Linked DNA regions of Allosaccharopolyspora coralli. The protein of the gene in region 1 interacts with the protein of each later gene in a pairwise test. Links are inferred from orthologs where the notes say so. Each region holds a gene or a part of one and is shown on either strand. Other genes may lie near its edges. The genes, in order: sufU and GIY23_RS17780.

Evidence for each region.
Region 2: the proteins of sufU (region 1) and GIY23_RS17780 interact in binary tests that used the Escherichia coli proteins (3 or more experiments, as listed by UniProt). The link is inferred for Allosaccharopolyspora coralli from one-to-one orthologs.

Annotation. Positions count from the first base shown.
Region 1 is NZ_CP045929.1:2,023,150-2,038,542, reverse strand. Bases 6,536-9,517 are described here. They hold sufU (Fe-S cluster assembly sulfur transfer protein SufU), read right to left. Parts: upstream 8,267-9,517; coding sequence 7,805-8,266; downstream 6,536-7,804. Other genes in these bases: GIY23_RS09650 (cysteine desulfurase), read right to left, coding at 8,278-9,517; GIY23_RS09660 (metal-sulfur cluster assembly factor), read right to left, coding at 7,386-7,808; GIY23_RS09665 (DUF1697 domain-containing protein), read left to right, coding at 6,741-7,277; GIY23_RS09670 (GGDEF domain-containing protein), read left to right, coding at 6,536-6,648. Outside these bases: GIY23_RS09690 (ABC-F family ATP-binding cassette domain-containing protein), read right to left, coding at 1-509; GIY23_RS09685 (acVLRF1 family peptidyl-tRNA hydrolase), read right to left, coding at 967-1,635; GIY23_RS09680 (deoxyguanosinetriphosphate triphosphohydrolase family protein), read right to left, coding at 1,632-3,215; GIY23_RS09675 (lycopene cyclase family protein), read left to right, coding at 3,339-4,541; more of GIY23_RS09670, read left to right, coding at 4,843-6,535; more of GIY23_RS09650, read right to left, coding at 9,518-9,588; Fe-S cluster assembly ATPase SufC, read right to left, coding at 9,585-10,358; Fe-S cluster assembly protein SufD, read right to left, coding at 10,439-11,629; Fe-S cluster assembly protein SufB, read right to left, coding at 11,631-13,085; GIY23_RS09630 (helix-turn-helix transcriptional regulator), read right to left, coding at 13,082-13,933; polyprenol phosphomannose-dependent alpha 1,6 mannosyltransferase MptB, read left to right, coding at 14,018-15,393. UniProt on the Escherichia coli protein: A scaffold on which IscS assembles Fe-S clusters. Exists as 2 interconverting forms, a structured (S) and disordered (D) form. The D-state is the preferred substrate for IscS.
Region 2 is NZ_CP045929.1:3,810,179-3,825,588, forward strand. What follows is about bases 6,668-9,666. They hold GIY23_RS17780 (cysteine desulfurase family protein), read right to left. Parts: upstream 8,784-9,666; coding sequence 7,551-8,783; downstream 6,668-7,550. Other genes in these bases: mnmA (tRNA 2-thiouridine(34) synthase MnmA), read right to left, coding at 6,668-7,549; GIY23_RS17785 (MFS transporter), read right to left, coding at 8,780-9,666. In the rest of the region: GIY23_RS17745 (GNAT family N-acetyltransferase), read right to left, coding at 1-360; NAD-dependent DNA ligase LigA, read right to left, coding at 396-2,582; GIY23_RS17755 (hypothetical protein), read right to left, coding at 2,768-3,442; GIY23_RS17760 (uroporphyrinogen decarboxylase/cobalamine-independent methonine synthase family protein), read right to left, coding at 3,566-4,609; GIY23_RS17765 (dienelactone hydrolase family protein), read left to right, coding at 4,753-5,475; GIY23_RS17770 (alpha/beta fold hydrolase), read right to left, coding at 5,498-6,286; more of mnmA, read right to left, coding at 6,461-6,667; more of GIY23_RS17785, read right to left, coding at 9,667-10,150; GIY23_RS17790 (5-methyltetrahydropteroyltriglutamate--homocysteine S-methyltransferase), read right to left, coding at 10,215-11,333; GIY23_RS17795 (lysophospholipid acyltransferase family protein), read right to left, coding at 11,424-12,251; GIY23_RS17800 (GNAT family N-acetyltransferase), read right to left, coding at 12,272-13,045; rnhA (ribonuclease HI), read left to right, coding at 13,485-13,949; GIY23_RS17810 (flavin-containing monooxygenase), read left to right, coding at 14,021-15,028; GIY23_RS17815 (electron transfer flavoprotein subunit alpha/FixB family protein), read right to left, coding at 15,124-15,410. UniProt on the Escherichia coli protein: Master enzyme that delivers sulfur to a number of partners involved in Fe-S cluster assembly, tRNA modification or cofactor biosynthesis. Catalyzes the removal of elemental sulfur from cysteine to produce alanine.

The DNA.
Region 1 (15,393 bases):
AGTTCGACACGACGGCGTTGCCCGCCGGAGAGCGTCTGCAACGGCTGGTGCAGGATCCGATCCTCGAGCCCGAGGTTGCCGCAGATCCGCGCCGCCTCGCTCTCGGCGGCGTACCCGCCGCGGGCGGCGAAGCGCTCCTCGAGCTTGCCGTAGCGGTTGATCGCCTTGTCCCGCTGCTTGTCGTCGACCAGTTCGGCCATCTCGGCCTGCGCCTTCTCCATGTCGCGCAGGGTCTTGTCCAGACCGCGGGCGGAGAGCACCCGGTCCTTCGCGCTGACCGAGAGGTCGCCTTCGCGGGGGTCCTGCGGCAGGTACCCGGTGTCGCCACTGCGGGTGATCTCTCCCGCGTACGGTTCGTCCTCGCCGGCCAGGACCTTGAGGCTGGTGGTCTTGCCGGCGCCGTTGCGGCCGACGAGGCCGATCCGGTCGCCGGGCTGGACGCGCAGGGTCGTGTCGGAGAGCAGAATGCGGGATCCGGCGCGCAGCTGAAGGCCGGTAGCAGAAATCACGAAAAGACTCCGGAGATCGGGTCGAGCGGGTTCGAGGTCACAGGCGCAGCGTCCGAGGACGCGCCGTCGGGGCGGCTATGCCACGCGCACGCGGGTCACCGACGCGGTGACCGCACCTGCCGCGACCAGCACGAGCCGCCGCACGGGCCGTGCGGTGTCGTCGCGCGCCTGCGGCACGGGGGAGTTCTCGACCACGAGTGCCAGTGTACCGACGGACGCACCCCGATTGTGGGTGCGTCGGCTGTGAGCGCTCCCGCCTCGGACGGCTCACCCACCCGAGACCCCAGGCCACCCTGCTCAGAGGGCATTCGGGGACTGGCATGTGCGCCCCGTAGGGCACGCCTCACACGTGCTCTGCCGCGGCAAGCTGAGACGCTCCGGCATTCGGAGTTCGTGCCGTGCGGCGCGAACTGGGGCGGCGGGACCGGACGACCTCCCCCAGTTCCACACTGCCCTCTCAGTCGAAAATCTCCACCTCGACCGCCAGAGTCCTGCGCGCCGCCTCGTCGAGCACGGACTTGCGCGGCTCCGGCAGGTCCAGCACGCGGGGCTCGGCGCGGCCGAGCAACTCGGCCAGACGCGGATCCGCTCGCAGCTCGTCCAGTGCCTTGCGGTCCCCGCCGAGCACCATTGCGTCCAGCGTCGCCCTCTCCGGCAGCAGCACCCGCGCCACATCGGCCGCCGCGGACTCCAACGATCGCCGGGCCTGTCCCTCGCGCCGTCGGGCGAACCGCTGCTGAGACTGACCGCCCGCCTTGTTCCGCCCGTGCACGAGATGCCGGTCGGTCGACGACCGCTCGACCACGCCGTCGCGACACACGCCGACGCTGTGCGCGCCGAGGCGAACGAGAACGAGCCCGATCCGCCGCGACCGCCGCACGTGCCGCACCAGGGGCTCGACGTCGAGTCCCTCCCGCTGCTCGTGCGGTTCGCCGAGTTCCTCGAACGGCACCTGCACCGCCGCCACGGCATCGTCGGCGGCCCGGACCTCGACGCGCCGTGGGCCGAGCACCGTGCTCGCCACTCCACCGTGCCGCCCGGCGAAGCGGTCGAACCAGCCCTGCAGCCGGTCGGCGCCGACCTCCACCCCCCGGCCCCCACCGGGCAGTTGTCGTCCCCGGCTCACAATACGAACGTGTCGGACCACAGCTGCGTGGTCCGACCGGACAGTGCCTCCAGCAGGGAGGCGGCCTGGTTGTCGGTCAAGGACGCGACGAAATCCAGCACCGCCCGGCCGCGAGCCAATCGCTCGACGGTCTCGCCGTCCGTGGACTCCCCCGGCACGACGAGCAACTCGGGCGCGTCGCGGACGAGGCCGCGGAACTCCAGGCGCGCGTGGTCGAAGAGGTCGCGCAGCCGGTACGGCAACCGCGCGGCCTCCGAGCGGTCGATGAGCCACGAGTCCAGCGCCTCCACCAGCTTGCTCAACAACCGGTCCTGCCCGCGCTGGTGCAGGGCCAGATCCGGCCGCTGCAGCACGAACCGGCGATGCACGAACTTGAGGACCTGGACCTCGTGCCACTGCTCGGTCGCCAGCCCGACGTGCCCCGTCCGGGTGCCGGGATGCTCGATCAGTCGTACGCCCCCCGCGAGTCGCTGCGTCCATTCGCCGGAGAACGCGGCGACTGCCTGCTCGGCCTGTTTCGACCGGTCGAACGGCATCTCCAGCAGCTTGCCGACAAGGTCCGAGAGCACCCTCTTGACGGCGTTGACGAACGCATCGTCGTCGGCGATCCACCCGTCCTTGGTGTGCAACCGCCTGCGCAGGCGTTCCAGGTCGCGGCCGGGACGTGAGGACTCGGCCGCCAGCTGGTCGTCGGAGAGACCGGCCAGCCGGACCGCGTGTCCGAGCCACTCGGTGAGCTCGTACGAGACCGTCGTGTGCTGCAGGATCCCGACCCGGTGAAAGTCTTCGAGGTCGTGGATGGCGTAGGCGATGTCGTCGGCGGTGTCCATCACCGACGCCTCCACCGTCTGCTGCCACGGTTGCAGCCGGTCGGCGAACGGAGCACGGCAGTCCTGCATGTCGTCGATCTCGGTGACGTAGGCGGAGAACTTCGCCGAGCCGGTGCGCGGGGCACCTTCCGGCTCGGAGGCCCCGCGCGGCGGCACCGGTAGGTGACGCGGGTGGGGGTCGGGCCGCGACCAGCGCGTCCACGGATACTTCAGCAGTGCCGCGCGCACCGCGGCCGTCAGGTCGAGCCCGTCGCCGTCGGCACCGTGCACGTCGATGCTGCTCACGATGCGGAACGACTGGGCGTTGCCCTCGAAGCCGTCGACGAGCCCGAACCGCTCCCGCGCGAGCCGGTCGAGCACCGTCTCGCCCTGGTGACCGAACGGAGGGTGACCGAGGTCGTGGGCGAGTCCCGCCGCCTCCACCACGTCGAGATCGCACCCGCCGAGTTCGTCGACCAGGTCGGACCGGCCGGTCCTGGCGGCGAGCGACTCCGCGATCGCCCGCGCCGCCTGAGCGACCTTGAGGCTGTGGGTGAGCCGGTTGTGCAGCATCAACCCGGAGCCGCTCGGGCTCACGACCTGGGTCACCCCGCCGAGCCGCGAGAAGAACGCCGAGCTGGAGATCCGGTCCCGGTCGGCACGGAACGGGCTCGCGGCCAGGTCGGACGGATGGCGGGTGCGTCCCGACCGGCGAGCGCTGCGTGCATCCAGGTGATCGGTCGCGGCGGACCGGTGATCGACGGTGGACATGGCCCCACGCTATCGGCAGTCCGTGCCGTGTTCGAACGAATGGCACGGGTGGCGAGCGTTACCGCGGGAGGACCACGGAGCGTCCGGCGGCACAGGTGCGGGTCGGCGTGATCGAATGTTCGTGTGGCGGATGTGGTGGTCGTCGGATCCGGTCCCGCGGGGCGCGCGGTCTCGGCCGCCTGCGCGGACGCGGGTCTGCACGTCGTGCTGGTCGCGCCCGCCCCCCGGCGAGTGTGGGCGAACACCTACGCGGCCTGGCACGACGAGCTGCCCCCCGAGCCCGCGCGGCACACCGTCGCCACCCGCGCGGACCGCGTGGTCGCGATCGGCACCACCGAGCACGCATGGCACCGCCCGTACGCCGTACTCGACAACACCGCGCTCTGGCAGCACCTGTGGCGCCCCGACGTCGAGGAGGTCATCGGCAAGGTCGCCACCGCCGAACACGCCGACACCGGCTCGACGGTGGTGCTCACCGACGGTCGCCGACTGGCCACCGCGGCGATCGTGGACGCGTCCGGCCCGACGCGGGCGCTCTCCGGTGGTCGACCGGCGCGCACTCCCGCACACCAGACCGCGGTCGGGGTGATCGTGCGCGACGTCGACGCGGAACCGTTGCGCCCTCGCGGCACCGCGGTGTTCATGAACTGGCGCCAAGCCCCCGACACTCGGGGTGGGTGGCCGACGTTCCTCTACGGCGTTCCGGTGTCCCCGGGACAGGTCTTGCTCGAGGAGACCTCGCTCGCTCGGCGACCGGCGCTGCCACTGGCACAACTCCGTCGGCGACTGCACGGCAGACTCCAGGAAGCCGGTGTCGAGGTCCCGGACGACGCGTTCGAGGAACGGGTCCGGTTTCCGGTGGACGACCCGTTGCCGAAACCGTCCCGCGTGATCCCGTTCGGCGCGACCGCCGGTTTGATCCATCCGGCCAGCGGGTTCAGCGTGGCCGCGTCGTTGCGTCTCGCACCATGGATCGCAGGTGCGATCGCGGCCGGACTGCCCGCGGGTCCCTCGGCCGCCGCCCGAGCCGCGTGGTCGATCCTCTGGCCCCCGTCGTCGCTGGCGACGCACGAGATGCGCCGACGCGCGCTGCGTGCGCTGCTCGCGTTGCCGCCGGACGAAGTTCCGGAGTTCTTCGAGCAGTTCTTCGGGCTCGACGAACGGCACCGGCGCGCGTTCCTCAGCCCCGTCCCGGATCCGTCGAGCACCGTGACGGCGATGGCCTCGATGTTCCGCGACGCCTCGTGGACCCTGCGCAGCCAGTTGATCACCGGAGTCGTGGCGCCGCGCCGTTCGGAAGCGCATCATGGCCTGGGCGGCCTGTGATCGGTCGAACGACATGCGGCAGTGCGAACGAATCGCCCCGAAATGTCCGGTTGTACGCACTGTCGTCGAATCGACCGTACTTCGCCGTGCCGCGCTACCCGGGGTGACGGCGTCACCCCGGAGGGCTGTGTCAGTGACCACACCTTGTGCGTGGAACAGGGCTGAGCCCTCACGCGACCGCGCTAGTTTGGACGATGGCGAGACCTCGTGCGCACGACGCTCGGTGGCGTGCCCGCGCCGTGCGCACGAGGGGAAGACGAGATGTCGGTGAACAAGTGGTGAACAAGGTCGAGGGGCAGGCATGAGTGCGAGCAAGATCGATTCTGTGCTTGCACTGGTGGACGGTGTTCGGTTCGCGTTCCAGCCACTGATCAACGTCAAGACCGGTGCCATCGTGGCGGTCGAAGCGCTCGCTCGTCCCACCGGTACCGGAATCCAGGATCTCTTCCGCGAGGCCGCACGACGCCGCCGCCTCGCCGAACTCGACGTCCAGTTGGCGGTCTCCGCAGTGCGGACCGCTGCCGAGCACGAAACCCTGCTCCCCCTGCACCTCAACCTCTTCGGCGGCACCGCCGTGCACGACTTGCACCGCATCGACGAACTCAGAGAGGCACTCGCCGCAGCAGGCAGACGGGAACACGAGGTCACCCTGGAGGTGGCTCCGCCGTTCGCGCGGCTGGACCCGAAGCACCTCGCCGCGAACGTGGCCCAACTGCGTGACCAGGGCTTCCACGTCGCACTCGACGGGGTCGGCGACGGGGACGTCCCGCTCACGTTCCTCCCCGACCTGCAGCCGAGCATGGTCAAACTCGACCGTAGCGTCGTGCAGGCCCTGCCCGACGACACCGGACGTGCCGCGATCGTCGAGTCCGTCCGCCACCTCTGCGACGCCACCGACAGCAGCCTGGTCGCCGAGGGCGTCGAGAGCGAGCGGCAACTGTCCGCGTTGCGCCGCAACGGCGTGCGACTGGTGCAGGGAAACCTGTTCGCCCCTGCCGCGCGCCGGCCACCGACGACGATCACGGTGCCGGGAGTCGCGGCCGAGGTCACCGACCCGGGCGGGCGGGTCGCGCCCACCACGGCTGCGGGCCCCCGTGTCACCGAATTCCTCTCGCCCACCACGATGCTTCCCGCCGACACCACGGCCGACAAGGTGCGCGAAGTGCTGGCCGACCACTCCGAGATCAGCGGCGTCGTCCTCGTCGACGAGCAGAACCGTCCGCAGTGGACCATCGACCGGAACCGTTTCCTGCTCGCCGTCACCGGACCGTACGGGCACGCGCTGCACGCGAAGCGGCAGGCGTCCCGGCTGGCGGACGAGCCGCGCGTGGTCACCACAGCCACCACCGCGATGGAAGCGCTCACGCTGGTCACCGGTTCCGACCAGTACCGGATGTACGACGACGCGGTCGTGGTCGACGAGTCCGGGCGGTGTCTCGGCTCAGTCCGCGCGGGGCATCTCATTCGCGGCATGGCCGAACTCAAGGTCGAAGAGGCCGCCGCGCTCAACCCACTCACCCGCCTGCCCGGCAGCGACAGCGTCGCCAGGGACGTGGCCCGGCGCGTCGCCGCCGGCGACGTGTTCTCGGTGAGCTGGCTCGACGTCGACGGCTTCAAGTACATCAACGACACCGTGGGCTTCTCTGCGGGGGACGACCTCATCAAGACCATCGGCCGCAGCCTCACCGACGCCGCGACCGCGCTGGCCTCGGTCCAGGTCGGGCACGTCGGCGGGGACGACTTTCTCATCGTCTCCGACCTCGACGACCTGGTGCCGCTGTCGGAGATGCTGCTCGACCCCGCACGCCAGGTGCAGGACGTCGACGTCACGCTGTCGCTGGCGACGCTGGTGTGCACGCAGAGCGCCGTCACGACCTACGACGAGGCGTCCCGGCTGCTGGCGCCGCTGAAGACGCAGGCCAAGGAGATCGACGGCGCCAGCTGGGTCATGTCCCGGCCCGGTTCCGACAAGGTCGACGTGCTGCGCGGCGAGGGGCAACACGGGCGGGTGCCACCGCCGGGTTTTCCCACGCAGGACCCTGACCCGGGTCACCCCGACGCCCCCTCCCCACATCCGCCGGGCTCGAGCAGCGTCCGCGCAAGCTGAACGACCTTGGGGCGAACGGCACTCTCGCCCCACCACACGAGGCGAAAGTGCCGTTCGCCTCGTTCTGTCGGGGGCCGTGCGAGACTCGGGGCGTGTCGTGTTGTGTCGCGCTGCTGCGCGGGATCAATCTCGGTCCGGCGAACAAGGTCGACATGGCCGAGCTGCGTACCGTGTTCACCGCGCTCGGGCACCAGGAGGTCAGCACCTACATTCGCAGCGGCAACGTGGTGTTCCGCTCGGATCGTGCTGACCTCGACGAGATCGCGCGGGAGTCGCAGGCGCGGATCGAACGAGACCTCGGAGTCACCTCGGCCGTCATCGTCCGCAGCCACTCGGACCTCGAAGCGGTGCTGCGCGCCAACCCGTTCATGTACGACGAGCACGACCCGGCGAAACTCCACGTGGCGTTTCTCGGGAAGGAGCCAGCACCCGACGTCGTGGACGCGTTGAACGTGCCATCGGGCGAATCAGCACGTTTCGCCGTCGTGGGGCGGGAGATGTACCTGCATTATCCGAACGGTTCCGCCCGGACGAAGCTCGGAACGTCGTTCCTCGCCCGCCTCGGAGTCGTGGCCACGGCACGCAACTGGCGCACCGTCCACAAGCTCCACGCCCTCACCGCGGACTGAGCCCCGCAGGATGAGCTGTCGTCGTGAGTGTCAGCGGCGAAGCCGCTGACACTCACGACGTACGCAGTTCCGCCACGGACCACCGCGCAAAACCTACTGAAGGAGTTCTCAGACGGTGAAGCCGAGAGCGCGTAGTTGCTCGCGACCGTCGTCGGTGATCTTCTCCGGGCCCCACGGCGGCATCCACACCCAGTTGATGCGCATGTCGCCGACGAGCCCGCCACCGGGGCCGCCGCACAGGGCGCTGCGCGCCTGCTCCTCGATCACGTCGGTGAGTGGGCAGGCCGCCGACGTCAACGTCATGTCGATCGTCGCCGTGTTGTCCTGCTCCACGTGCACGCCGTACACCAAGCCGAGGTCCACGACATTGATCCCCAGCTCGGGGTCGACGACGTCCCGCATCGCTTCCTCCACGTCCTCCACGGACGCGGTCTCGGCGCTCGGCGCGACCTCGGGCATGCCGGCGGCGCCCCGCTGCACGTCCTCGGACTCGTCCTGCTCCGCCACCTGAGTCTGGTCCTGACTGCTCATGAAGTTTCCACCTCGTCGACAACTCGGGACAGGGCGTCCTTGAAAGCCATCCACCCCAGCAGAGCACACTTCACCCGCATCGGGTACTTCGCGACCCCGGCAAAGGCGATGCCGTCGTCCAAGACATCCTCGTCGGGTTCGACCTGGCCGCGGCCGTGCATCAGCTCGGTGAACGCGGCCTGCGTCGTCAGCGCCTCCTTGACGGACCGGCCGACGACGAGATCGGTGAGCACCGACGTCGCCGCCTGGCTGATCGAGCAGCCCTGCCCGTCGTAGGAGACATCCTGCACCACGGCGTCCATGCCGGAGCCCTCCAGCCGGACCCGAAGCGTGACCTCGTCCCCGCAGGTCGGGTTGACCTGGAACGACTCCGCGTCGAACGGGTCCCGCAGCCCGCGCAGGTGCGGATTGCGGTAGTGATCGAGGATGATTTCCTGATACATCTGCTCGAGCTGCATCGCCCCTCCTCTCAGGCCACGCCGAAGAACCGCTGAGCGTCACGCACCGCGTCCGCGAGCACCGTGACTTCCTCCGGTTCGTTGTACAGATAGAAGCTCGCCCGGATGGTCGCGGGCACACCCACCGTCCGATGCAGCGGCCACGCGCAGTGGTGCCCCACGCGGACCTCGACGCCGTGGCTGTCGAGGACCTGGCCCGCATCGTGCGGATGCACCCCGTCCAGCACGAACGACACCGTCGCCCCGCGGGATTCCGAACTCTCCGGACCGATGATCCGCACTCCGTCGATCTCGGAGAGTTCCCGCAGCGCACGTTCGGCAAGCTGGTGCTCGTGGGCGGCGACGCGCTCCATGCCGAGCGAGGACAGGTAGTCGACCGCCGCGCCGAGCCCGACCGCCTGCGACGTCATGGGCACACCCGCCTCGAACCGCTGCGGCGGCGCCGCGAACGTCGAACGGTCGATGTGCACCATCTCGATCATCGACCCGCCGGTGAGGAACGGCGGCATGGCCTTCAGCAGCTCGGTGCGGCCATAGAGTACGCCGATCCCGGACGGGCCGAGCATCTTGTGCCCGGAGAACACCGCGAAGTCCACGTCCAGCTCGCGGAAGTCCACCGGAGTGTGCGGCACCGACTGGCACGCGTCGAGCACGGTGAGCGCCCCCACCTGTTGCGCGCGGCGCACCAGCGGCTCGGTCGGGTTCACCGTGCCGAGCACGTTGGACTGGTGGACGAACGCGACGAGCTTCGCGTTCTCCGTGATGACCGAGTCCACGTCCGAGAGATCGAGCCTGCCGTCCGCGGTCACGCCGAACCAGCGCAGCGTGGCGCCGGTTCGCTCGCACAACTGCTGCCACGGCACCAGGTTCGCGTGGTGTTCCATCTCGGTCACCACGACCTCGTCACCCGGACCCAGCCGGAACCGTTCCGCCTCCGGGCCCGCCGTGCCTGCGTTGCTCATCGCGTACGCCACCAGGTTGACGCCCTCGGTGGCGTTCTTGGTGAAGACCACCTCGTCCACGCCGACACCGACGAACCGGGCGATCGTGGCACGAGCATGCTCGAACGCGTCCGTGGCCTCCTCGGCGAGCTGGTGCGCGCCGCGGTGCACCGCCGCGTTGGACGTCTCCAGGAACGCGCGCTCGGCGTCGAGCACCTGGCGGGGACGCTGCGAAGTCGCGCCCGAGTCCAGGTACACCAACGGCCGGTTCTCGCGCACCGTGCGGCCCAGGATCGGGAAGTCCGCACGGATCGCCGCGGTGTCCAGCGGCGTGGCGAGCGTGCCCACCTGCTCGGGGGCACCGGGAGGCTGAACGGTCATGACTGGGCGGCCGCCTCCTTCTTACCGGTGAAGCGCACGTAGCCGGAGGACTCGAGCTCGTCGGCCAGCTCCGGGCCGCCGGACTCGACCACACGGCCGTCGGCGAAGACGTGCACGTGGTCCGGGCGGATGTGGTTGAGCACCCGGGTGTAGTGCGTGATGAGCAGGACGCCCTTGTCGCCAGGCTCGGTGTAGCGGTTCACGCCGTCGGAGACCACCCGCAGCGCGTCGACGTCGAGGCCGGAGTCGGTCTCGTCGAGGATCGCGAACCGCGGCTTGAGCAAATCGAGTTGCAGGATCTCGTGCCGCTTCTTCTCACCACCGGAGAAGCCCTCGTTCACGCTGCGCTCGGCGAAGCCCGGCTCGATGTCGAGGTTCGACATGGCCTGCTTGACTTCCTTGACCCAGTGCCGCACCTGCGGAGCCTCGCCCCGGACCGAGGTGGCCGCGCTGCGCAGGAAGTTCGACATGGACACGCCCGGCACCTCGACCGGGTACTGCATGGCGAGGAACAGGCCCGCGCGGGCACGCTCGTCCACGCTCATCTCCAGCACTTCCTCACCGTCGAGCTGCACCGAGCCCGAGGTGACCTGGTACTTGGGGTGTCCGGCGATCGCGTAGGCGAGCGTGGACTTGCCGGACCCGTTCGGGCCCATGATCGCGTGCGTCTCGCCGGAGCGCACGGTCAGGTTGACGCCCTTGAGAATCTCCTTCGGGGCGTCGTCGGTGAGGACCGAAACGTGCAGGTCCTTGATCTCCAGGGTGGCCATCGTCTGTCTCGTTCTCCTGGTGTTCGGTGAAAGCTCGGGTGCCGCCTTGCGGCCATGGGCCGGCGGCGGGATGCAGGCGCTCAGGCGCCGATCGCGTTCAGTTCCTCTTCGATCGCGTTCTCGAGGCGCTCCCGCACCTCGGGCACGGTGATCTTCTGCAGGATCTCGCCGAAGAAGCCGCGTACGACCAGACGCCGGGCCTGGTCCTCCGGGATTCCCCGCGCCTGCAGGTAGAACAGCTGCTCGTCGTCGAACCGGCCGGTGGCGCTGGCGTGACCGGCGCCGGCGATCTCGCCGGTCTCGATCTCGAGGTTCGGCACCGAGTCGGCGCGCGCGCCCTCGGTCAGCACCAGGTTCCGGTTCAGCTCGAAGGTCTCGGTGCCCTCGGCCGCGGCGCGAATCAGCACGTCACCGATCCACACCGTGTGCGCCGAGGCTCCCTGCAGCGCGCCCTTGTAGGTCACGTTGCTGCGGCAGTTCGGCTGCGAGTGGTCGGCGAGCATCCGGTGCTCGAGGTGCTGGCCGGAGTCGGCGAAGTACACGCCGAGCAGTTCGGCGTCACCGCCCTTGTCCCGGTAGTTCAGCGTCGTGTTCACCCGCACCAGGTCACCGCCGAGGGTGACCGCCAGGTGGCGGAACACCGCGTCCCTGCCGACCGAGCAGTGCTCGGCGGAGACCTGGGTGGCGCTGTCCTGCCAGTCGTGCACGGACACCACCGACAGCCGCGCGTTGTCCTCGGCGACGAGCTCGATGTTGTCGGCCAGCACGCCGGTACCGCGGTAGTCCACGACGACCGTCGCCTCGGCGAACATCTCCGCACGGATCTGCAGGTGGCCGTAGGCGAGCTGGCCCTCACCCGGGCCGTGCACCGTGACGCTGATCGGGTTCTCCGGCCGGGTGTCCTTGCCGACCGTGACGACCGTGGCCTCGGTGAACGAACTCCACGCCTGCGCGCCGATGCGGTCGGACGGCACGCCACCGTCGCCGAGTCGCGCGTCGTCGCGCCCCACGGTCTCGACCGTGGTCTCCGTACCCGCGTCGACCTCGACCGTGATCGAACCGGTCGCCGAGGCGTCGCCGGTGTGCAGATCGTGCAGGCGCTTCATCGGCGTGAAACGCCAGTCCTCCTCCCGGCCGCCGGGCACCTCGAAGGCGTCCACGTCGTAGGAGGTGAAGCGCTGCCCACGGGAGGACTGCGGGACCGCGGTCCCCCCGTGGGAGTGCTCGTCGAGGCCGTGCTGGCCGGACGTTTCGAGTGTCGACTCCGTCATCTCAGCCAACGGACCCTTCCATCTGCAGCTCGATCAGGCGATTCAGTTCCAGCGCGTACTCCATCGGGAGTTCGCGCGCGATGGGCTCGACGAACCCGCGGACGACCATCGACATGGCCTCTTCCTCGGTCAGACCACGCTGCATCAGGTAGAACAGCTGGTCCTCGCTGACCTTGGACACGGTGGCCTCGTGACCCATGGACACGTCGTCCACACGAATGTCGACGTACGGGTATGTGTCCGAACGGCTCACGTTGTCGACCAGCAACGCGTCGCACACGACCGAGGAGGACGAGTGGTTGGCGCGCTTGGCGACCTTGACCAGACCGCGGTAGGACGTGCGGCCACCACCCCGGGCGATCGACTTCGACGTGATCGTCGAGGAGGTGTGGGGAGCCATGTGCTCCATCTTCGCGCCGGCGTCCTGGTGCTGGCCCTCACCGGCGAAGGCCACCGAGAGCACCTCGCCCTTGGCGTGCTCGCCCATGAGGAACACCGACGGGTACTTCATGGTCACCTTGGAGCCGAGGTTGCCGTCGACCCACTCCATGGTGGCGCCCTCTTCGGCCTTGGCGCGTTTGGTGACCAGGTTGTAGACGTTGTTCGACCAGTTCTGGATCGTCGTGTAGCGGCAGCGCGCGTTCTTCTTGACCACGATCTCCACGACCGCCGAGTGCAGCGAGTCGCTGGAGTAGATCGGAGCCGTGCAGCCCTCGACGTAGTGCACGTAGGCACCCTCGTCGACGACGATGAGCGTGCGCTCGAACTGGCCCATGTTCTCGGTGTTGATGCGGAAGTAGGCCTGCAGCGGGATGTCGACGTGCACGCCCTTGGGGACGTAGATGAACGACCCGCCCGACCAGACCGAGGTGTTCAGCGCGGAGAACTTGTTGTCCCCGGCCGGAATGACCGACCCGAAGTACTCCTTGAAGATCTCCGGGTGCTCCCGCAGGGCCGTGTCGGTGTCCAGGAACTGGACACCCTGCTCCTCGAGGTCCTCACGGATCTGGTGGTAGACGACCTCCGACTCGTACTGGGCGGCCACGCCCGCGACGAGGCGCTGCTTCTCCGCCTCCGGGATGCCCAGCTTGTCGTAGGTGTTCTTGATGTCCTCCGGCAGGTCGTCCCAGGTCTGGGCCTGCTCCTCGGTGGAACGGACGAAGTACTTGATGTTGTCGAAGTCGATCCCCGACAGGTCGGCACCCCAGTTGGGCATCGGCTTGCGCTCGAACAACCGCAGCGCCTTCAGACGCTGTTCGAGCATCCACTCGGGCTCGCCCTTCTTCTCCGAGATCTCCCGGACAACGTCCTCGTTGAGGCCTCGGCGAGCGCTCGCACCGGCGACGTCCGGGTCGGCCCAGCCGTACTCGTAGTTGCCCAGTGACGCCAGGGTTTCTTCCTGGGTCAGCTGGCCGTCGGGCGCCGTGGTGGGTCGCTGCTCGGCAGCGGCAGTCATACGGGCTCCCCTCCATCAGGAATCGGGGCGGTCTCCTGTCGGTCCGTCGGGTCCGGACCTCCAGAGTTCTGGTGGTGTGTCGAACGGTTGCCCGCCGGTCCTTCGGACCGGGCGAGAGGCACGTGCGTGGTGCAGGCCGCGTCACCGTTGGCGATCGTGGCCAGCCGCTGCACGTGGGTGCCGAGAACTTCGGCGAACGCCGCCGTCTCGGCCTCACACAGCTGCGGGAAGTCCGCAGCGACGTGTGCCACCGGGCAGTGGTGCTGGCAGAGCTGCTCGCCACTGCCGACCGTCCTCGTCGAGGCAGCGTAGCCCTCCCGCGAGAGGGCCTGCGCGAGCACCTCGGCACGGTCGACGGTCGTGGTGGCCGCCTCCAGTGCCTCCTTGTGGTGCTCGACGAGGGCGGTCATCCGCCGCTCGGCGAACGAACGGACGGCGTCCTCGCCCGCGTTCTCGGCGAGGTAGCGCAGTGCGGCGACCGCGAGGTCGTCGTAGGCGTGCCCGAACCGCGCCCGGCCCGCCTCGGTGAGCAGGAACAGCTTGGCGGGTCGGCCACGTCCGCGACGGGCCCGCGTCGACGCCTCCCGAGTGCAGGCCTCACCTTCGGACACCAGCGCGTCCAGGTGCCTGCGCACCGCGGTGGGACTCACTCCGAGTTCGTCGGCGACCGCCGCCGCGGTGATCGGTCCCTGCTCCAGGAGCAACCGTGCCACCGCCCGCCGGGTACGTCCGTCACCGCCACCGCCCGGTACCGGCGCGGGGGCGGAACCCTGCTGCAGCGCAGGGTCACTGACCGGGGCACCCTCGGTGGCCGCCCCGGCCGGTGTCGACGTCCCGACGTTTTTCACAACACTGATGTTACCTATTTGGTCCGACAGCGCCTAGGTGCGGGCCCCGGAGGAGACCTGAGTCACCCGATTACGCTGACCGGGGTGGCGGCAGGTGGTGACACGGTCGGCGACGGGGAACGCACAGCGCAGCCCCCGATCCAGGGGACCGGCAAGGAACGACGCGACGGCGCACGGCAGGAGTCCGAGGGGTCGAGCGCGGCGACAGCCGTCACCCGACACGGGGAAGCGGGACCGGCCGGCCGCATCGACGACACGGCGGGAACCGCGCCCGAGCCCGGCCCACTCGATCACCGAGAACGCCGCCAGCTCGACGTGGTGCGCCGGTTCGGGACCACCGGCGCGCTGATGCTCGGTGTCGGCGCCATCGGGGCGGGCGCCGCGCCGGTCGACAATCCGCTGTCCGGCATCCGCCTGATCGGCTTGCCCGCCCGCATCCCGACCGTGGCGATGGCCTGCGCCTGGCTCGGCATGCTCATGATCGTCATCGCCTGGCTGTGGCTCGGCTCCCTGTCCTGGCCGGGCAGGGCGAGGATGGTCTCGCGCTCTCAGCTCGACCGCACCGTGATCATGTGGGCGATCCCGTTCGCGATCGCCCCTCCCCTGTTCAGCCGCGACATGTACGCCTACCTCGCCCAGAGCGAGGTCGCCGCGCGGGGCCTGGACCCCTACGTGCTCGGTCCCGCCTTCGCGCTCGGCGTCGACAATCCGTTCACTGGCAACGTCCCGAACATCTGGCGGGACACACCCGCCCCGTACGGTCCGCTGTTCCTGATGTTCGGCCGCGGCATCGCCACGATCGTCGGGGACAACATCGTCTTCGGTGTGCTGCTGTGGCGGGTCGTCATGATCATCGGGCTCGGGCTCGCAATCTGGGCCATCCCCCGACTCGCCGAGCGATGCGGAGTGCACCCCGTCGCGGCGCTGTGGCTCAGTGCCGCGAACCCGCTCGTGTTCTTCCACGTGGTCAGCGGCATGCACAACGAAGCGCTGCTGGTCGGTGTGATGCTGGCAGGCATCGAACTCGGGCTGCGCTACCCGAACGTCTGGGGGCTGATAGGGGCGGGGACCCTGCTCGTGATCGGAGGCGCGATCAAACCGCCCGGGTTCATCGCGCTCGGATTCTTCGGGATCTACGTGGCGCGCTTGTGGGGCGCTCGCTATCGCGACCTGTTCACGGTCGCGGCGATCCTGACCGCGGTCTTCCTCGCGGGAATGACGATCATCACCGTCACCAGCGGATGGGGACTCGGCTGGGTGGAGACTTTCGACGTGCCCAACCGCCTCAAGACGTGGGTGGCGCCGCTGACCGGACTCGCCGGCGCGGGCGGCGGGATCGGGATGCTGTTCGGGCTGGGCAACCACACCGAGCAGTTGCTGAACATCACCAAGGTGATCGGCTATGCCCTCATCGGCGGGATCTGCCTACGCCTGCTGTGGACGTCCTTCCACGGCCGAAT
Region 2 (15,410 bases), 1.8 Mb from region 1 along the record:
GATGCGGTCGAGCTCGTACGAACGCGCCTCGGCGACGACCGCCTCCAGCAACGCCCGGCCGACCCCGCTGCCATGGTGTTCGGGCACGACCGCCAACATCCGAAGCTCTGCCTCCCCCGGCCGCGCAGCCTCGGCCCACCCGCTGCCGTGCATCGCGAAGGTCGCCGTCCCCACCACGGAGTCGCCCTCCACCGCGACCAGCAGCGTCGCCTTCTCGGCGCGCGCCGACGCGTCGCGCAGCACTTCCGTGTAGTCCTCGTCGCCGTCGAGATGGCCACCCTCGACGTACGCCCGCACCGTCAGGGCGCCCACCGCGTCGAACTCCTCCGGCTGCGCCCGTCGGATCGTCCTCGTCTGCATGAACCGATCCTGCCATCCGCGCGCCGACGGGACGCTCACTCCGCGGGCAACGCTCGCTGCGCGGCGGCCTCGGGGCCTTGGTCGAGCAACACCGTGAACCCGTCCTCGTCGAGCACCGGGACCTTGAGCTGCATCGCCTTGTCGTACTTCGAACCGGGCGCGTCGCCGACGACGACGAACGCGGTCTTCTTCGACACCGAGCCGGCCGCGCGACCACCCCTGGCCATGATGAGTTCCTTGGCCTCGTCCCGGGAATAAACCTGCAAGGAGCCGGTGACCACAATGGAGAGACCTTCGAGATGTCGTGGCACGGACTGGTCGCGCTCGTCCTCCATGCGCACGCCTGCCTCGCGCCACTTGCGCACGACCTCGCGGTGCCAGTCCACAGTGAACCATTCCCGCACCGCCGTCGCGATCGTCGGACCGACGCCGTCGACGGCGGCGAGATCAGCCTCCTCGGCCGCCTCGATCCGTTCCAGTGAGCCGAGTTCGCGAGCCAGCGCCTGCGCAGCGGTCGGACCCACGTGCCGGATCGACAGGGCCACCAGCACCCGCCACAGCGGCTTCGACTTCGACGACTCCAGGTTGTCCAGCAACTTCCGGCCGTTGGCCGAGAGCGCTCCCGCCTTGGTGCGGAACAACGGCGCCTTCAACAGCTTCTGCTCGTCGAGGTCGAACACGTCGCCTTCGTCGACGAGCACGCCCGAAGCCAACAGCGCCGCGGCAGCCTCGTAGCCGAGCACCTCGATGTCGAACGCGCCACGCCCGGCGAGGTGGAACAGCCGCTCCCGCAGCTGTGCGGGGCAGGTCCGCGAGTTCGGACAGCGGATGTCGACGTCGCCTTCCTTCTGCCGGGACAACGTCGACCCGCACTCCGGGCACTCGGTCGGCATCACGAACTCGCGCTCGGAGCCGTCGCGGGCGTCGGTGACCGGACCGAGCACCTCTGGAATCACGTCACCCGCCTTGCGGATCACCACCCGGTCCCCGATGAACACGCCCTTTCGACGCACCTCGTCGGAGTTGTGCAGGGTCGCCATCGACACCGTCGAGCCCGCCACCTTCACCGGCTCCATCACCGCGAACGGCGTGACCCTGCCGGTGCGTCCGACGTTGACCTGAATGTCGAGCAGCGCGGTGGTGGCTTGTTCCGGCGGGTACTTGTAGGCGATCGACCAGCGCGGAGTGCGCGAGGTCGCACCGAGGCGGCGTTGCAGCGAGACCTCGTCGACCTTGACGACGACACCGTCGATCTCGTGCTCAGCGTCGTCGCGATGCTCGCCCCAGTACCGCACGTGCTCCACGATCGCGTCGGTCGCCGACAGCACGCGGGTGTGCTCCGAGACCGGCAGGCCCCACGCCCGCAACGCGGCGTACGACTCGGACTGCCGCGCGGGTTCGAAACCCTCCCGCCTGCCGAGACCGTGGCAGATCAGCCGCAGCGGACGGTTCCGGGTGATCCGCGGGTCCTTCTGGCGCAGCGACCCCGCCGCCGCGTTGCGCGGGTTGGCGAACGGCGCCTTGCCCGCGTCGACCAGCGCGGCGTTCAGCTCGCCGAACTCGCTCACCCGGAAGAACACCTCGCCGCGAACCTCGACCAGCGCGGGCACCGGATACTCGTCGGTGCCGGTGAGCAGGTCCGGGACGTCGTGCATGGTGCGGACGTTGAGCGTCACGTCCTCACCGGTGCGTCCGTCGCCACGGGTCAGGGCACGTTCGAGGCGACCGTCGCGGTAGAGCAGGTTGATCGCCAGGCCGTCGATCTTGAGCTCGCAGAGGTAGCTCGCCGCCGAGCCCACCTCCCGTTCCACCCGGTCCACCCAGGTGCGTAGCTCGTCCTCGTCGAAGGCGTTGTCGAGGCTGAGCATCCGCTCCAGGTGATCCACGGCGGTGAACTCGGTGGAGAACGTGCCGCCCACGATCTGCGTCGGCGAGTCCGGCGTGCGCAGCGCCGGGTGTTCGTCCTCCACGCGCTGCAGTTCGACGAACAGCTCGTCGAACTCGCCGTCGGTGATCAGCGGCGAGTCCAGCACGTAGTAGCGGAACTGGTGGCCGCGCACTTCCTCGACGAGGTTGCCGTAGCGTTCCCGCACCTCGCCGGGAACGTCCTCGACGCCTTCGGCATCGGTGTTCGCGGCGGGATCGGCGGGACGGGCGTCCTCCGACGTCGCGGCGGTGTCCTCGGGCGCGTCAGCGGTGGTGGCTCGGTCGTCGCTGGTCACGTCTGCACCCTAGCGAGCATCCCCGACACCACCCGTCGGCGACTCCCACCCCGCGGGTGGCAAATTCGCGCGAATTTGCCACCCCTCCATCCACAGGCGCCGGGGTTGTCCACAGGGTTCGGGCTCGATTCGCCGAGTTCGTCACTCGTGCGAGGTGTGTCGCGCTCGACCGGGTGAGTGGTCGATCAGGCCGAGGCGTCGGGAGTCGTGGGGCCGGAGGCGACGGAGCGGACGACATCGCGGAACTCCAGTAGCCCGACGGCGCCGTCCGGTTCGAGCAGCGCCGTCTCCACCCGGCCGAGACGGTCCGCAGCGAGTCGCTCCCCGAGTACCGCCTGCAACGGCAGGAACGTCAACGCCGTCCGCTCCGCCTCCTCCAGGTCCGCGAACCCGGGATGATGCACCGCCACGTCGACGAGCCCTTCGGCATGGTCGACCTGCGCAGCGAGCCGCACCTGCGACAACGCGTACTGGCCGCCGTGCAGGTTCACCGTCACCTGCGTCGGGTCCGGCACCGGCGGGATCGAGTCGTGGTACTCCCAGTTCTGGTCGTCCGCAGGCGCCGCCGCCTTCCACGCGTCGGTGACCGCCCGCAGCTCGGGGTCCGCCTGCGCACTGACGACGAGCGCGAACAGCGCGTTCTCCCCCTGCTCGATCGAGACGATCAGATCCGGGTGCACGCTCGCGACGGCCTCGGCGAGCGGGTGGTCGAGGCGATGCGGCTGTCCGTCCCCGAGCGCGGCGCTGACCTGCGGCTGGAGCTCGTCGTCCCAGAGCTGCCAGAACGCGCGGACCCGGTCGGCGAGATCGGGCCCGGCTTCCCGCTCGGTACGGTCTCGGCGGCGGAAGAGCTTCAGCATGGCCCCATTGTGCCGCGCGGCGACGCGACGCCGTGGCCGATTCCGGTGACTGCCACGCGCGATCGGCATCAGCGAGCACCGTGGGGCCCGCAGAGCGAACGACCTCGGCCTGGCGCCCGCTGGTCAGCCCGTCGGGTTCTCCGCCTCGTCGACGAACAGCTTGCCGAGGTCGCGCACCAGTGACAGCGCTCGCCGAGCCCACTCCGGAGAGGCTCCGGCGAGTCCGCACGCCGTCGTGGCCACGGTTCCCTCGGCGAGGATCCGGCGCGAGAAGCCGAGCCGCGCGGCAAGGTCGAACGCAGGCAGCGCGAGTTCCCGCAGATCGGGGCGCTCGGACGGATCGGTTCCCGGCACGAGCCCGAGGAACAGGCTGGTGCCGCCGTCCCACGCCTCCCCGAGTTCGTCGGCGAACGAGCCCGTGACCTCACCCATCCCGGTCGCGTCGAGTGACACCGCGCCCGCTCCGGCGCGGCGCAGCAGGCCGACCGGGGGCCTGCGCGCACAGCAGTGCGCGATCACGGGTTCGCCGGTCGCTTCGCGCAACGGCGCGATGACCTCGCCGAGCAGACTTTCGACCTCGGGTACCGGGACCGCGGGCACCGTGCCGTAACCGCTCGGCGTCGGCAGGTCGCCGCGCAGCACTCGCGGCAGCGTCGGCTCGTCGAGTTGGAGCACCACACGTGCCCCCGTGCGCTCGATCATGCGCTGCACGTGCGCGCGGAGCCCCTCGATCAACGAGGTCGTGAAGTCCCGCAACGCACCGTGGTCAGTGAGAACGCGGTGACCGCGTTCCAGTTCGATGCCGGCGGCCAACGTCCACGGGCCTGCCGCCTGCACCTTCAGCAGCGCGGGCGGCGCGCCGGCCTCGGCCACCGCCTGCTCCATCGCATCGAGGTCCCAGCGCATCAGGTCCTGCGCCCGGCGCTGATCACGTCCCGGTTTCGCGGTGACCCGGTAGCCGGACGGCACCACCTCGACCGCGAGGTCGACGAGCATCCCCGCGGTCCGGCCGAGCGAGTCGGCGCCGACGCCGCGTGCGGGCAGTTCGGGGAACGGCACGAGATCCGGTAGCTCCCCCACCGAGATCCGAGCCGCTTCCTCCGCGTCCACACCGGGCATCGAGCCGGTGGCGGTCGCCGTCCCTGGGTTCCACGGAAAGTCGGTCACCGAACCATTATCGACACCCAGGAACAGCCGCACCTTCTCCCCCACCCCGAGCAGACCGGCCGCCGGGGCGAACGGCACCCTCGCCTCGTGTGGTGAGGCGAAAGTGCCGTTCGCCCCGTTGTGACGGGCGCTACGCTCCCGACATGGAGACGATCGAGCTGACCGAGACCGCACGCCGACGCGGCGGTTCCGCGCGGTTGCATGCCCACCTGGTGCGCCCGTCGGGTGAGGGACCGTGGCCCGGGGTCGTCATGCTGCACGAAGCGTTCGGGGTCAACGACGTCTTCCTGCGCCAGGCCGAACGCCTGGCCGAATCCGGTTACCTTGCGATCGCGCTGGACCTGTTCAGCGACGGAGGGGCCCGTCGCTGTCTCGTTCGGACGTTTCGGGCGATGCTGTCCGGGGAGGGCGCGTCGTTCGTCGACATCGACGTCGCTCGCTCCTGGCTTGCCGAGTCCTCCGAATGCACCGGAAAGGTCGGCGTCATCGGCTTCTGCATGGGCGGCGGTTTCGCACTGCTCACCGCCGGTAGCGGCTTCGACGCGGCCTCGGTGAACTACGGCCAGTTGCCGAAGGAACTCGACGCGGTGGCGGCGGATGCGTGCCCGGTGGTCGGCAGTTTCGGGAAGAGGGATGTGACGTTGCCGAATGCCGCCGTCAAGCTCGACAAAGCGCTCACAGCCGCCGGAGTCCCGAACGACGTCAAGGAGTACCCGCAGGCGGGGCATTCCTTTCTCAACGACGCCGAGATCGGACCGAGGCCGTTGCGCCCGCTGATGCGCGTCGCCGGTGTCGGACCGGAACCCGACTCGGCGACGGACGCGTGGCGCCGAATCGACGACTTCTTCGCCGCCCACCTGCGCTGACCTCTCAGCGGGAACGCCTTCGTCAGCGTGCAGACCACAGATCGCGCAGCAGCGGGTGCACGATGTCCGGGCGTTGCTGGTGCGGCCAGTGCGACGCGCCTGGAACGCGCACGAGCTTCGCACCGATCCGATCGGCCGTGGCACCGGCGCACGCCATGATCGGTTTCCCGCCGTACTCACGGTAGTTCTCCGGAGCGTCCTCCCAGGTTCCGGTGAGGACCAGCTTCGGCCAGTCCCGCGCCGCGAGCACGGCGGCGTCGACTTCCACCTGCCAGGCCGGGAGCTCCGTGAGCGCCGCCCGGGAGGCGCGCACCATTTCCGGTGTCGTCTCCTCCGGGGGCTCGAACCCCACGCTCTCGTAGCTCAGCCGGACCAGGTCCTCATCGGACAGTTCCGGTGGAACCGCCTGCAGAGCTTCACGATTGCGTTCGAGCGCCGTCGCGACCACGGGATCGTCCGCGGCGAGCTGGAAACACGCGGGTTCGATCAGCGTCAACGACCGCACGGCCTGCGGCGCCCGTGCAGCGGCGATCATCGCGACCACACCACCCGACGAGTGTCCCAGCAGGTGCGCACCGTCAGCGAGCAACTCCACGACGTCGTCAGCGTCCCGGACACAATCGCTGCACTCCACGTCCGGACTGCGTCCGTAACCACGACGGTCCGGCACCACCAGCCGATACCGGTCCGCCAGTTCGCGTTGCGTCTCGAACCCGAGCGGCGCGTCGCCCCATGTCCCGGAGCCGTGTACCAGCACCACCGGCTCGCCACGGCCACTGTCGTCCCACACCGTCACTGCCACCGCACCCATGACTCGATCATGCCACCAGCTGAGAAGATGCGGGAGTGGGTTTGCTCGGTGGGTCGGGTGGCGGATGCGTACGGGGTGACCGCCCGGCGGCTCCGCCGCTGAGACGACAGCTCATGCTGCGATAACCCTCGAGCCGGGAAACCAGACCGCGACCAGGGTGAGTGCGACCGGCGTTCAGCGGGTGCCGGAAATCAGTGCACTGCCGAGGACCAGGTCACCCGAGTCTTCCGGGCGGTAGAGGACGATCGCCTGACCGGGGGCGACGCCGCGTAGCGAGTCGCGGAGACGGACGCGCACGACGTCCTCCTCATCGACCTCGACGACCGCGTCCGCGGTGCTGCCGTGCGCCCGTACCTGCACGACGCAGTCCGTCGGCTCCTGCAGCGGCTCATCCGGCCAGACCGGCCGGTTGGCGTCGATCTCGGTGACGCCGAGATCCTCGGCCGAGCCGACCTTCACCGTGCCCGAGACCGGTTCCAGCGACAGCACGTAGCGTGGCCGCCCGTCCGGCGCAGGCTCGTCGATACCGAGGCCCTTGCGCTGTCCCACGGTGAATCCGTGCACGCCGGTGTGTTCGCCGAGCACAGCACCGGAATCGTTGTCCACGAGCTGACCCGGCGACTGCCCGAGCCTGGACTCCAGGAACTTCTTGGTGTCACCGTCGGGAATGAAGCAGATGTCGTGGCTGTCCGGCTTGTTCGCCACCGCGAGATCGCGCTCGTCGGCTTCGGCGCGCACCTCGGACTTCAGCGAAACCCCCAGCGGGAACATCGAGTGCCGCAACTGTTCCGGGGTCAGCGAGGCGAGCACGTAGGACTGGTCCTTGTCCTCGTCCCTGCTGCGCCGCAACGACGGCACTCCATCCACAACGGACAGCTGTGCATAGTGGCCGGTGCAGACCGCGTCGAAACCGAGCCCCATCGCCTTGTCCAGCAACGCCTCGAACTTGATCTTCTCGTTGCAGGTCAAGCACGGGTTCGGGGTCCGCCCTGCGGCGTACTCGCCGACGAAGGTGTCGATGACCTCCTCGGTGAACCGCTCGGCGAAATCCCACACGTAGAACGGGATCCCGAGGATGTCGGCCGCCCGCCGGGCGTCGTGCGAGTCCTCGACCGTGCAGCAGCCGCGCGCACCGGTGCGCAGCGTGCCGGGTTTGGCCGACAGCGCCAGATGCACGCCGGTCACGTCGTGTCCGGCCTCGACCGCTCGGGCGGCGGCCACCGCCGAGTCGACACCGCCGCTCATCGCCGCCAGCACTCGCACGTCACACCTCCGTCTTCGCCACGGACGGCGCCGAGAGCCGGCGCAGCCCGGGAACTCCCGCGCTCCTGGCACGCTCCACGGCGGGCCCGATCGCCGCCACGAGTGCACGCACGTCCTCCCGCGTGGAGGTGTGCCCGAGCGAGAACCGCAGCGAGCCGCGCGCGGCCTTCGACTCGGAGCCGGTGGCCAGCAGCACGTGGCTCGGCTCGGCCACACCCGCCGTGCACGCCGACCCGGTCGAGCATTCGATGCCCTGCGCATCGAGCAGCATCAACAGACTGTCGCCCTCGCAGCCGGGAAAGGTGAAGTGCGCGTTGCCCGGCAGTCGCGACGGTCCACCGCCGACGACGCCCCGGCCCGCATCGCCGTTGAGCACCGCGTCCGGCACCGCTGCGAGCACGCCGGAGACGAGTTCGTCCCGCAACGCCGTCAGCTCCGGAACGTGCCGCTCGCGGACACCGACGGCCGAGCGGACTGCGGCTGCGAGGCCCAGTATTCCCGGCGTGTCGAGCGTGCCGGAGCGGACCTCGCGCTCCTGGCCGCCGCCGTGCAACACGGGCGTGCACTCCACGTCCCGGGAGAGCAGCAGCGCGCCGACTCCGTACGGACCGCCGACCTTGTGTCCGGTCATCGTCAGCGCCGACGCCCCGCAGGCCGCGAAGTCCACCGGCAACGTCTCCACGGCCTGAACGGCGTCGGTGTGCAACGGCACCCCGTAGCGCTGCGCGACTGCGGCGAGGTCGGCCACCGAGTTGACCGTGCCGATCTCGTTGTTCGCCCACATGGCTGTGACCAACGCCACTTCGTCGCCGTGTTCGGTGAGTGCTGCCTCGAGCACCTCCGGCCGCACCCGACCGTCGCGGTCGGCTTCCAGCCACGTGACCTCGGCGCCCTCGTGCTCGGCGAGCCAGTCGACCGCGTCGAGCACCGCATGATGCTCCACCGCCGAGGCGAGCACCCGGCGACGACGTGGGTCCGTGCCGCGGCGCGCCCAATAGATGCCCTTCACCGCGAGGTTGTCGCTTTCGGTGCCGCCGGCGGTGAAGACCACTTCCGAGGGGCGGGCGCCGAGTACTTCGGCGACGGTCTCGCGGGACTCCTCCACCGCACGGCGCGCCTTGCGGCCCGAAGTGTGCAGCGACGAGGCGTTGCCCAGCCGGGACAGCGCCTCGCTCATCACCGCGACCGCCTCCGGGCGCATCGGAGTGGTCGCAGCGTGGTCCAGGTACGTCATGACGACCCCAGGATAGTCCTCCCCGAGCGCCGGGCGAGGGCCGCACCCACCAGCGCCGACGCGGCGAGCAGCACGTCCACGATGACCACGCCCCTGGTCGGTGCGTCGGTGGAAGCCAATGCGGTCACGAGAACTCCGGCGAGGCCGATCAGCACGGTCTGGGTGAGCATGTCCGAGAGCTGCAACGCCGACGAGTGGAACCCTTGCTCGCTGCGCGGCGACAAGGCCAGGACGCGCACGCCGGTACTCGCGACCGCGATCCCCATGCCGCATCCGCCGACCGCCCACAGCAGGAACACCATCCAGTGCGGCCCCCACGCGGGCGCGGTCACCGTCAGGCCCGCGGTGGCGATCGCGACGAGCGTGAGACCTGCGGCAACGATGTGCTCACGGCTCAGATTGCTGTTGCGGCTCTGCCAGAGCGCCCCGAGTGTCCACCCGAGGGAACCGATGGTGAGTGGGATTCCGGCGGTCGCAGGCGAGTAGTCGTGCACCGCGGTGAGTGTGAGCGGCACGAACGCTTGGGCCGCGAAGAAGGTCCCGGCGAGCAGACCACGCGAGAGCACCATCACCGGGATGCCGGGACGACCGCGCAGGGTGCCTGCCGGAAGCAGCACCCGAGTGCTGGCCAGCAGCGCCGCCACCGACGCAACGCCCAAGGCCAGGGACAGCCACGACGGGTTCTGCGCCGCCCATGTCAGCCCGACCGCGCCGCCGGCGGCTCCGAGCGCGGCCAGCGGCAGACCGGAACGGGCCGGCGCGGCGACCTCGGGCGGGCTGAGGCGGCGTAGCGACGGGGCGAGCAGCACTGTGCCCACGGCCACCAGCGGCGCGAGACCGAGGAACACCCACCGCCAACTCAGGTGTTCGGTCAGCAACCCGGCCACGGCGGGGCCGACCAGGGCGGGCACCACCCACGCGGTCGACAGCGCGGCGAACGCTTTCGGCCGGTCTTCTTCCGGGTAGACGCGGGCGATCATCACGTAGAGGGCGACGACCTGGCCGCCCGCTCCGACACCTTGCAGCGCACGAGCCACGAGCAGCACCGTCATGTTCGGGGCGAGCCCGGCGAGCAGCAGCCCGACAGCGAACGTCGGCACGGCCAGCAGCAACGGCAGGGCGGGGCCGTGCCGGTCCGCGAGCCGGCCGCCGAGGACCGTCGAGACCGCGCTCGTGGCCATGAACACCGTGAACGGCCACGAGTAGAACCGCTCACCTCCGAGCTCGTTCACCATCGTCGGCAGCGCCGTGGCCAACCCCATCGCCTCGAACGCGATGAGCGTCACCAGCAGGATCAGCCCAAAGGTGAATGCGCGCCGCTGCGGATGCCACAGGGCACTGGTCGACTCCGTCCGCACAGTCGTCATGCCGACCAGCATCCCAGCGTGAGCCTTTGTGGTTGCTATAGCCACCACAAAGACTCACGCCTCTTTACCCCCACAGCTCCTCGGCAGTCTCGACGATGAGGGCGAGTTTCGCCCACTGCTCGTCCTCGGTGAGCGCATTACCCTCCACTGTGGACGAGAAACCGCACTGCGGAGACAGGCAGAGCTGGTCCATCGGTACGAACCGGCTCGCTTCCTCGACCCGGCGCTTGAGCTCGTCCTTGGTCTCCAACGCGCCCCGTTTCGTCGTGACGAGACCGAGCACGACCTGCTTGCCCTCCGGCACGAACCGCAACGGCTCGAACCCGCCGGAACGCTCGTCGTCGAACTCCATGAAGAAGCCGTCCACGTCGAGCTGGTGGAACAGCGTCTCCGCGATGAACTCGTAGCTGCCCTCCGCCGCCCACGACGAGCGGAAATTGCCCCGGCACATGTGTGTGGTGACGTGCAACCCGTCCGGTCGACCCGCGAGAGCGGCGTTCATCTGACGGATGTAGCGCTCGTGCTGGTGTTCGGCGTCGTCGCCGCGCTCGGCGAGCATCGCCCGCTGCGACGGATCGTTGAGGTACGCGAGGCTGGTGTCGTCGAGCTGCAGGTACCGGCATCCCAGCTCTCCCATCGCGCGGATCTGGTCGGCGTAGGCAGCTGAGAGATCGGCCCAGAAATCGTCCTCGCTGCCGTACACGGCGGGATCGATGCTCGCGCGGCCGCCGCGATAGTGCACCATGCTCGGCGACGGGATCGTCAGTTTCGCGGTCGCGTCCGTGGTCTCCCGCAGGAACCGGAAATGCTCCGCGAAGATCGTCTCCTGCAACCGGATCGCGCCGCTGACCTTCAACGCCGCAGGGGAGAAGTCGAACGTTCCGTCCTCGTTGCGGAACTCGACGTGCATGTTCTCGTCCGACTGCGTGATTCCGCCGAGTTGATAGATGAAGTCCATGTGCCACGAACCGCGCCGGAACTCGCCGTCGGTGGCGCTGCGCAACCCGACATCCGCCTGCTTGCGCACCACCTCGCGGATCGCGTCGTCCTCGACGGTCGCGAGCTCGTCGGCACCGAGTCGACCGGCGGCGTGTTCCTCACGTGCACGCAACAACTTCTGCGGACGCAGGAGGCTGCCGACGTGGTCGGCGCGAAACGGCGGCACGGAACGGGTGTTCGACATGGAGTCCTCCCGGGCGACGGCGAACAGTTGTGCGCACTGTCGTGCACCGACGGACACTACGCCCACCGGAACTTCCGTTGATCGGAAGGTTCAGGCGGCGACGAGATGCTCGGTCCGGAGCAGTGCCGGTTCCGTCTCCGAGCGGATCGCCACCTCGACCCGACGCGCCAACTCGCGCCGGTCGCTCACGGTGCGGGCATCCCAGGGCGGCAGCGCGGACAGTTCCAAGACCAACCCGCGTGTGCGCGCCACCGACACCAACGACGACAGCAACGTTGCGTCCCCGACGAAAGCCGCGGCGGTGCTCGGCCGACCGGCCACGCGGTATCGCAACGCGACCGGCTGCACGAGCGCGTCCGCTTCCACCGCGGCCTGGAACACGGCCGGACGATGACGCCCTGACGCCCTGCCACACCAGGTCGTGCCCTCCGGGTACACCCCGATCATCGAACCGCCGCGCAACGCCTCCGCGACTCGGTTGACCGCAGCGGGCAACGATCGCAAACCCTCGCGTTCGATGAACAACGTGCCTGCCCGTGCCGCGATGCCACCGACCACCGGCCAGTCCCGCACTTCCGCCTTCGCCAGCAGCCGCATCGGACGCACCGACTGCAACGCGATCACATCGAGCCATGACACGTGGTTGCATGCCACGAGCACGGGGCCGGTGACGTCGAGCCGCTGCGCGTCACGCAGCACCACCTCGACACCGAACGCGTTCAGCACGAGCCCGAACCACCGTCCGAACAGGACACGGCGGCGGTCGTGCGGGACGAACGGGAGGACAGCGACGAGCGCCGCTCCCACCAGGAACACGACGAACGCACGCGTGAACCGCAGCGCCACCCGCGCGGGACCGACTCGGTCGTGATGTCCCCGACGCGGCAGGCAGGTCGGACCGCAGGGAGACGTCGGCATCCACCCGTGCTGGGAACTCGTCACTGCGTTCCGCCGAGGAAGTACCGCAGGTACCGCTGGTCCATGTTCGGCAAGTTCAGCAGCACGAAGAAGTCCGCGACCCCGAAATCGGCGTCGAGTGCAGGCGGCCCGCACACCCAGGCGCCGAGCCGAAGATAGCCCCGCAGCAACGGCGGCAACGAGCCGCGCGTCACACCGGCGACCGGCTCCCACGGCTGGTACGGCCGGACGCGGAACTCGTCCGGAGCATAGTGCTTCTCCGACACGGTGTCCCACACGCGGCCGGCGACCGCGCCGCCGTCGTACAACGGCACCGAAGCGCACCCGGCGAGCCACGTGTGCCCGTGCAGATACATGTAGCGGGCGATCCCCGCCCACACCAGACTCACCACCGCTCCACTGCGGTGATCGCGATGCACACACGACCGGCCCGTCTCCACCAACGCGGGTCGCAGGGAGCGCAACGCGGACAGATCGAACTCCGTCTCGGAGTACAGGCCCCCCGCGGCCTCGGCCCGCTCCGGCGGCAGCATCCGGTAGGTGCCGACGACCTCACCTGTGTGGTCGTTGCGCACGATCAGGTGGTCACAGAACTCGTCGAACGCGTCCGCCTCGGCGCCCGGCACGCTCGCTTCGACCTGCGCGCCCATCTCCTCGGCGAACACCTGGTAGCGCAGGCGCTGCGCGGCCCGCACCTCGTCGGTTTCCCGCGCCACGAGCAGCGAATAGTGTGGCTGGTCCGTCGACCGCGCCCCGGTGGGCGCGGTGCTGATCAACAGCTGCGACTCAGGCATGGTGCAGGTGTATCGCCACGCGGACGAAGCGCAGAAGGGCGCAGGAGGACACTCCACCGGAACATCCGGTGAATCCCCGGTGAGACACCCGGTCCCGATGGCGCGAACGGCACTCTCGCCTCGTCGCACGGGGCGAAAGTGCCGTTCGCACCGTTGAACTGGTGGGGCGAAAGTGCCGTTCGCACCGTCACACGGGGCGAGGGTGCCGTTCGCACCGTTGAACTGGTGAGGCGAAAGTGCCGTTCGCCTCATCACACGGGGCGAGGGTGCCGTTCGCACCGTTGAACTGGTGAGGCGAAAGTGCCGTTCGCCTCATCACACGGGGCGAGGGTGCCGTTCGCACCGTTGAACTGGTGGGGCGAAAGTGCCGTTCGCCTCGTCGCACGGGGCGAAAGTGCCGTTCGCTCCTTGGTTCGGCGGGTGCGCTAGGTTCCGAGGCATGAGCGACGACACCGCGAACGCGGCACCAGTGGAGCTGTTCACCGACGGGGCCTGCAGCGGCAATCCCGGGCCCGGCGGGTGGGGTGTCGTCCTGCGCTACGGCGAACACGAACGCGAACTGCACGGCTCGGATCCGGTGACGACGAACAACAAGATGGAGATGACCGCCGTCATCGAGGGTCTCGCCGCGCTGACCCGGCCGATGCCGATGGTCACGATCCACACCGACAGCACCTACGTGCTCAAGGGCATCACCGAGTGGATGGCCGGGTGGAAGCGCAACGGCTGGCTGACCTCGGCGAAGAAACCGGTGAAGAACGTCGACCTGTGGCAGCGCCTGGACTCGGAATGCTCGCGTCACGGCGAAGTCCGCTGGAAATGGATCAAGGGGCACGCGGGCCACGCGGACAACGAACGCGCCGACGCCCTCGCGTGCCGAGGCCGCGACGACGCTCGCCCCTGAGCAGCCTGCGCCACAGGAGTCCTGGCGATAACGCGTTGCCTGTCTGACAGGAGTTCACCGACACTGCTCGCATGGTCGATGCACTCGTGGTCGGTGGAGGTCAGGCGGGCCTGGCCGCCGCGTTCGAGTTGCGACGCCAGGGGTTCCGGCCGACGGTCCTGCACGCGGGTGCGGAGCCGGTCGGCTCGTGGCCGCACTACTACGACAGTCTTCGGCTGTTCACCCCAGCGTGGTTGAACGCACTGCCCGGTCTGCCGTTTCCCGGCGAGCCACGCCGGTATCCGTTCCGTGACGAGGTCGTCGACTATCTTCGCCGATACGCGAACGGCCTCGAGTGCGAGATCCGTACGGGCGCCCACGTCACCTCGGTCAGCGCCGCCGACGGCGGGCACCTCGCGACGACGGCCGACGGCTCGCAACACTGGGGGAAGGTTCTCGTTGCGGCCACCGGTTCCTTCGTCCGTCCACACTGGCCTGAACTGCCACTGGACGACTACACCGGACAGGTCGTGCACGCCGCCGATTACCGCACACCGACGCCGTTCGCCGGGCAGCGAGTGGTCGTCGTCGGCGCGGGCAACTCCGCGGCGCAGATCGCCGTCGAGCTCGCCGAGTACGCCGACGTCAGCCTCGCCACCCGCGCACCGGTGCGTTACCTCAACACCAAGCCGCTGCGCCCAGACTCGTGGCTCTGGCCGGTACTGGGCGCGGCTTCCCGGGTACCGCTCCGGTCCCTGAGCCGCGGCGGTACGGGCACCGTTCCCGTGCTGGAGACCGGCGGTTACCGAGCCGCCATCGAAGAGCGCGGGCGGCCGGACCGGCGGGACATGTTGTGGCCGGACGGTCAGAAGCAGCGTGTGGACGCGATCATTCTCGCCACCGGTTACCGGCCCGCACTGGACTACCTGAGCACCTCGGGAGTCCTCGACGGCAACGGCAGACCTCGGCATCGGTTCGGGGTCGCCACGGGGTGTCCGGGAATCGGCTTCGTCGGGCTGGAATACCAGCGAACCGTGCTGTCCGGCTCGCTCGGCGGCGTCGGCCGGGACGCGCGCTACGTGGCCACAAAGATCGCGTGAGTCTTTTTAGTGGTCATAGCCACCAAAAAGACTCACGCATGCACAGGGGCGGGCCACACCGGAGTGCGACCCGCCCCTGTCGAAGCGTCGGGGGTTCAGCCCTTGCGCTTGGCGACCTCGTCGGTGAGCTGCGGGGCGACCTTGAACAGGTCACCCACGACACCGAAGTCGGCGATCTCGAAGATCGGCGCCTCCGGATCCTTGTTCACCGCCACGATCGTCTTCGACGTCTGCATCCCGGCACGATGCTGGATCGCACCCGAGATGCCCAGCGCCACGTACAGCTGCGGCGAGACGGTCTTGCCGGTCTGCCCCACCTGGAACTGGTGCGGGTAGTAGCCGGAGTCGACGGCCGCACGGGACGCGCCGACGGCGGCACCGA